One region of the Zhongshania arctica genome, then DNA from elsewhere that is predicted to be linked to it. Evidence: predicted binding sites of a transcription regulator. Region 1 holds the regulator's gene; each other region holds the start of a gene.
The links. Region 1 encodes sigma-54, which starts transcription at its own class of promoters, with help from an activator protein. Its sites were predicted from a motif close to TGGCACANNNNTTGCNNT; they were not measured.
Positions count from the first base shown of each region.

Region 2: the regulator sigma-54 is predicted to act here: its motif matches at 988-1,005, upstream of AB4875_RS02590 (urease accessory protein UreD).
Region 3: the regulator sigma-54 is predicted to act here: its motif matches at 1,047-1,064, upstream of AB4875_RS14945 (WecB/TagA/CpsF family glycosyltransferase).

Region 1 is NZ_JBFRYB010000001.1:1,235,497-1,237,769, reverse strand. Features, by position in the region: gene lptB (LPS export ABC transporter ATP-binding protein) at 1-165, shown strand, start outside; gene AB4875_RS05625 (RNA polymerase factor sigma-54) at 309-1,805, shown strand; gene hpf (ribosome hibernation-promoting factor, HPF/YfiA family) at 1,883-2,170, shown strand; gene AB4875_RS05615 (PTS sugar transporter subunit IIA) at 2,209-2,273, shown strand, end outside.
Region 2 is NZ_JBFRYB010000001.1:567,653-569,925, forward strand. Features, by position in the region: gene AB4875_RS02580 (YifB family Mg chelatase-like AAA ATPase) at 1-450, opposite strand, end outside; gene AB4875_RS02585 (accessory factor UbiK family protein) at 545-808, opposite strand; gene AB4875_RS02590 (urease accessory protein UreD) at 1,099-2,001, shown strand; gene ureA (urease subunit gamma) at 2,049-2,273, shown strand, end outside.
Region 3 is NZ_JBFRYB010000001.1:3,303,688-3,305,960, reverse strand. Features, by position in the region: gene AB4875_RS14950 (ATP-binding protein) at 1-792, opposite strand, end outside; gene AB4875_RS14945 (WecB/TagA/CpsF family glycosyltransferase) at 1,094-2,273, shown strand, end outside.

The DNA of each region.
Region 1 (2,273 bases):
ATTGGGGTATTGATCACCGACCACAATGTCCGCGAAACACTGGATATTTGTGACAAGGCGTATATTGTCGGCGAGGGGCGCATTGTGGCCGAAGGCAACGCCGAAGCGGTGCTCAATAGCCAGATCGTTCGTGATATTTACCTCGGCGACAAATTTACGCTGTAAGTACTGTTCTGTATAAATGAATCGGCACAGGTATTGCAGGGAAACCGTGTCGCGACTACACTGACATAGAGGCATATCACGTGCCGGTAGAACGAAATTTCGTTCGCATTACCACTTAATTCACGTTGTAGAAGTCACCGCCTATGAAACAATCGCTACAGCTAAAAGTCGGCCAAAGCCTGACAATGACACCCCAGCTGCAGCAGGCAATTCGTCTATTACAACTGTCCACTTTAGACCTTCAGCAAGAAATTCAATCAGCGCTAGATTCTAACCCACTACTGGAAATCAGTGATGACGACGGCGACATAGAAGTCAATATCGAACCGACTTCCGCCGAACCCAAAAAACCTGAAAAAGCCAGTGACAACGAGATAGAAGCGCCTCTGCCTGAAGCAGATACTGAATGGGCAGAGCGCAGCGACATTCCCGAAGACCTGCCGGTCGACAGCCAATGGGATGACGTATTCCAAACCAGCGGCAGTGGCAGTAGCTCGGGCAGCGGCGCCTCGGGCGAAGACAATGACTACAACAACGATTATCGAAATTCCAGCTCAGATTCACTTCAAGACCACCTGCGCTGGCAGCTCAATCTGAGCCGCTTATCTGATATTGACCAAATGATCGCCGCCGCGATTATCGATGCCATCGATGAAAAAGGCCGGCTGACGGTAAGCCCAGAGGAACTGGTAGAAGGTTTTAATAGCGATGCGATAGAAATTGAAGAGGTGAACGCTGTTTTACACCTCATCCAACAATTTGATCCGCCTGGCGTTGGCGGCAGAGACCTGCAGGAATGCCTTTTAATCCAGCTCAAACAGCTGCCCCAGAATACGCCTTACGCTGAAGAAGCCTGCCTAGTAGTTAGCCAGTATATGGCACAACTGGGCAACCGCGATTACAACCAAATTATGCGCCGCTGTCGTCTCAAAGAAGAGCAGTTGCGCGATATTTTAAAACTTATCCAATCACTAGACCCCACTCCTGGTAACGCGATTGGCAGCGACGACACTGAATACGTTATTCCCGATGTTTTTGTTAGCAAAAAAGAAGGTCGCTGGTTAGTAGAACTAAATCCAGACATTGCGCCCAAAATTCAAATAAATGCCCAATATGCGTCACTGGCTCGCCAAAGCAGTAATAGCAGTGATAATGACTATATTCGCGACAATCTCCAAGAGGCACGCTGGTTCATTAAAAGTCTTATTAGTCGCAATGAAACCCTAATGAAAGTAGCGACCAAGATAGTCGAATACCAACGCGGCTTTCTTGAATATGGCGAAGAGGCAATGAAGCCACTCGTATTGCACGACATTGCCGAAGCCGTCGGTATGCATGAATCCACCATCTCGCGGGTCACCACGCAAAAATACATGCACACGCCACGCGGTATTTTTGAACTAAAATTCTTTTTCTCAAGCCATGTATCTACAGATACTGGCGGCGAGTGCTCAAGCACGGCGATACGCGCCTTAATTAAAAAATTGGTGGCCGCAGAAAACCCTCGCAAACCCTTAAGCGACAGTAAAATAACAGACTTGCTTGGCGAACAGGGTATTCAAGTTGCGCGGCGTACCATTGCAAAATACAGAGAATCACTGGTTATTCCGCCCTCAAATGAGCGGAAGCGACTAGTATAATGTAGTGATCTAAGGATCACTGCTAGCAGCGACTCGCCGCGAGGCGCCAGCATTTTTAAGCGATGAAGGAGCAAATTATGCAGATTACTGTAAGTGGTCATCACGTAGACGTTACCCCCGCCCTCCGCGATTATGTAAACAATAAGCTGACAAAACTGCAGCGACACTTTGACAATATCACCAATACTGACGTCACTCTGACGGTAGAAAAACTCGTTCAAAAGGCCGAGGCGACGGTGCATGTTGCCGGCGCAGATTTATTTGCAACCTGTGAATCAGAAGACATGTACGCGGCAATTGACAGTCTAACCGACAAGCTTGATCGTCAATTAATTAAACACAAAGAGAAATCGCTGGGCCGCTAAGGCCTTCGGTTCCAAACGCAGTTAAACAAGTAACTATCATGACACTTGAATCAATACTCACTACCGGACGCACTGAATACAGTGCGTCCGTCACCAGTAAGAA
Region 2 (2,273 bases), 670 kb from region 1:
GTCGACAATGGAGGCCAGTCCGGAATTTGCAGCGGGTAAAATGAGAATATGACCTGCCAAATTTGCCTGAATAGCGGCTGGCAGGGCGGCGTCGACGGCGCGTAGTTCGCCGCTTAAGCCCAGCTCGCCAATAAGCTCCAAATCCTTTAAGGGCGCGGCTGGCACCTGCCCGGACGCGAGTAAAATGCCAACTGCAATTGGCAGATCAAAGCGGCCGCCCTCCTTGGGTAAATCCGCCGGCGCGAGATTGACGGTTATGCGACTGACGGGAAAGTCGAAGCGCGAATTAATCAGCGCTGAGCGCACCCGGTCGCGACTTTCGCGCACAGAGGCTTCAGGTAGACCAACAATATTGAAGGCGGGAAGCCCGCCAGATAAGTGGACTTCAACGGTGACTAGCGGAGCATTAATGCCCAGTTTGGCGCGACTGTAAATGGTGGCTAGCGGCATGTCTTCATCCTTGAAGGCTGCTTAATGGGGTATTTCCATACCGAGAATAAAATCCCGGCCCAGGTAAAAACCGCAGATAGCTTGGGCTTGAAACTTACGTCTTGTCTGCAGCTTGGCTTTCTAACTGAGCGCTCAGTTCGGCAAGTTGTTTTTCTAGGGCTTCTAGCTTGCTGCGGGTCCGATTGAGTACCGCGACTTGGGCGTCAAATTCGTCGCGAGAAACCATATTTAAGCGACTGAAACCGCCTTGCAGTAAGACCTGCACTTTTTCTTCGATGTCCTGCTGAATTTCAGGACCGTTGTTAATTAAGCGGCCGGCTTGCTGCGCCAGCTGAGAAATAAAATCGGGTTTGGCCATGGGGTATTCGCCTCTGTAATAAGGCTAAGTGTATCTTAAAAATGCCATTGGCATGAAGTCACGCGCCGCCTGTCACTGAGATTAAAACCGATTCAATACTGTCACGCGCTTTACCTTGGTGCGCTAATATTAAATATAGGAACTGATTTGGCGCAGCTCGGTGCCGCTATGCACAGTGATGGTACAGATATTGCTGTTGTTCAGGAGTGACGTCGCGCTGGAGTAAACATAAACATGCCGTGCGTCATCGCTAACTCTAACGATAAATGCCCCTATAAAAGGATCCTTCCTTGACGGCCCGTGCAAGCACACCAGACCTATCGCCAGTGACAAGCGCCGAGCTGATACCAACTAAATCTTGGCAAGCGTCGATTGAGCTAGGTTTTCGAGCAGGCAAGATCCGCACTGATTTGGTGCGATCTCTACATAAGGGGCCGTTGCGTGTGCAGCGTCCGTTCTACCCAGAAGAAGAATGCTGTCACGTTTACCTACTTCATCCGCCCGGAGGAATGGTGCCGGGTGACGCTTTGCGGGTGGCTTTGAATCTTGATCCTGGTGCCCATGCTCTGCTAACCACGCCATCCGCCGGTAAGGTCTATCGCAGTGACGCAGCTAAAACTGTCCAGTCGCAGGGTGTGTCGGCATACATCGGCAACGATGCCTGTCTTGAGTGGCTCCCGCAGGAGACCATTATTTTTGAAGGCGCAGAGGCCGAGTTGAGTAACCACTTTGCTCTGCATGGCAATGCCTCTCTATGCGCTTGGGATATTGTGGTGCTTGGGCGTCGCGCCAGTGGTGAATGTTTTAGCCGTGGTCGCTGTACCCAGAAAATTGATATTAGTCGAGATGGTGTTGTGTTGCTGAAAGAGCGCACCGAGTGGCTTGGCGGCAGCAGAATGCTGGATGCACCCTGGGGGATGGGGGGAATGTCGGTCAGCGGCACCTTATTTGCTACGCTGCAATGCGACCAACACATGATGGACACCTTGCGAGAGGGCTTGGCCGAGCTTGTTGTCAGCCGCGGCTGGTTGCCGGCAGAGTGGGGCCTATCGCAAAAGCGCGATATTTTTCTGGCGCGTTACTTGGGGAATTCACCGGAACAGTGTCGCAAAGGTTTTATTTGGTTGTGGTCGCAATTGCGGCCTTTATTGAATGGTCGGGCCGCGTGTCCGCCGCGAATTTGGAATACTTAGGTGTGCTTAGATAAGAGCACACAATGTGAAAACGGGAAGTTACTGCGATGGAACTGAGTCCGAGAGATAAAGATAAATTATTGATTTTTACCGCCGCGCTGCTCGCGGAGCGTCGCAAGGCCAAGGGCTTGAAATTAAATTATCCAGAGGCGATTGCACTGATCTCCGCCGAGGTGATGGAAGGCGCAAGAGAAGGGCGCAGCGTGGCAGAAATGATGAGCGCAGGGCGCGAGATCTTGGGTCGCGATGATGTGATGGACGGCGTCGCCGAG
Region 3 (2,273 bases), 2.1 Mb from region 1:
ATACCCTATTAAAGCGACCAACATCGATGCAAAAAAAGCGATTTGTCTATTGCGAGAGAGATCAGGCCAAGTATTAGTCCACCCCATCCTTGGTAAGGTAGCTAGCTGCCAACTTCCGGCCGGCAATTGAATGTTACTAAGCAATGCATCCGTAGTGAAGATCGATGCATTACCGAAGAAAACCGCACCCTTTTCCCCTGTGCCATTGCGCCCGCGAATAGCAAGCTGATTCTTTGCGGCAAACTCGCTTATGCCAACCTCTTTAAGCAGGGAGGGGAAGTCTAGTAGGATTGAAGCGAAGCCCCAAAAGAAATCTTGTCCGTTTCGCTCTAGGAAAACCGGCAATCTGCCAATCAGAGCCTCGCCTCCCTGAATTAAGTGCAGCGGGCCGGCAAGCCATATACCTTTGGCAATTATTGCTTTCTCAGCTGCGTCACGACGCTCTGGGTCGGCTAATAGGTCATGTCCAATTGCGTCCTCGTTTTGCATTTTGGGCCAGACATGGGTCACAACGCCGTCAGGTGCGAGCTGTAAGCTTTTAACAGATCGTACGCCGTCGCCCAACTCACTGGCGAATTTTTGAAAAGTTTCCTCATTAAAATTGGGGTTTGCGTGGACCATTGCACTTAGGCCCTGAACGAGATAGAGCTTGGCGTTTAAGGCGGACTCTAGATTAGCCCTTAAGATTGAAAGCTCTCTAAGTAGCTCGTTTTCTTGTTCACTGCGTACCCTACTTGTCTGTTGGGCCTCGAGAAACCCTGCTGTCCAAATTAAACCCGCGAACAGAATCATTGAGAGTATCGTGGCTCCTGTGCGGGTGAAAGCGTACTCCCAAACACTAGCCGAATTGGTTTTTTGTTTATGTTGCTGCGATTCGATCAATGCGGCAGAACCTCATTTAAAAATTTAGCGGCATGCCTTGATGTTGCAGGCCGCTTTGCAATTTGCAAATCATACCGCGATTTATTTTCTTTTTACATATTTAAAAAATCGATAAAATCATAAAAAGACTATATATATCATGCGCTTATATTCTTAAGCGTTTGTGGCACATCGGTTGCGATACACCCTCCATACAAACAGGAGAGCAGCCATGTTCACATCAGAAAAATTATCAACACCAGTGAGAGTTAGCAACCGTATCGGTGATCGGATTATTGCTGCGATCACCGTTCTATCATTATGCCCGTTAATCTTAGCGCATATTCTTCTTCAGCACTTGTATCGTCGAAAAGTGTTGGATGTGCATAATTTACGTGGTGCCTCGAAGTTGCCTGTCAAAACATACTCACTTCGTGGGCGAGCAACTCTCAGTCGAGTACTGTTACTTTTGAATGTTATTCGTGGTGATTTTGCTCTTGTAGGTCATCGTATTACAGCCATCGGCCATGCGCCGTCACCTAGTGCCGATGAGTCCTTGCCGGGTATGTTCTCCTTATTTGAGTTACGTCGTATCTCTGGGCTGGATTTTATCGATGAGGCTGCATGCAACAGGGAATACTCGAGTAAAGCTAGTTTAAAGACAGATCTTGCGATTGTTATAAAGTCTTTATTGGCAGGTATGCTTTACAGCTCCAATACGGAACTGCGCGACGCCGAGGAATTTCAAATTTTTGGTGTAAATATCAAGAATGTCAGTATGGATAGTGCGCTAAACCACATTGATGGAGACATCAAAGCGGGCCGCCAGACAAGCATTTTCTTTGCAAATGCTCATACCCTCAATCTTGCTTATGACGACAACGCCTTCCGAACTACGTTGAATAGCGTAGATTATGTCTTTCCCGATGGCAGCGGTATCGAAGTAGCTTGCCGCCGTACGGGCATTCGTCGCAAGGGTAATATTAATGGAACCGATATGTTGCCGCTGTTGTGTGAGCAGCTAGCACGTAACGGGCAGAGTATATATATGCTGGGTGGCGAAGAAGGCATTGCCGAGGGGGCTATGGCATCGATGCTACGTCGTCATAAATCGCTCCAAAGCGCCGGTACCCACAACGGATTCTTTGATAAAGATAATTGTGACGCCCTCATCGAAAAAATTAACAACAGTGGTGCCAATATTCTACTTGTCGGTATGGGGCAGCCATTGCAAGAAGAATGGGTGATGAAAAATCGTCACAAGTTAAAAGTTGCTGTTGTGATGGCTGTCGGTGGTTTGTTTGACTTCTATGCAGATAAAGTTTCAAGAGCGCCGATTTGGTTGCGTGAGCTGGGTATGGAGTGGACATGGCGGTTAATACAAGAGCCAGGAAGAATGTGGAAGCGCTATA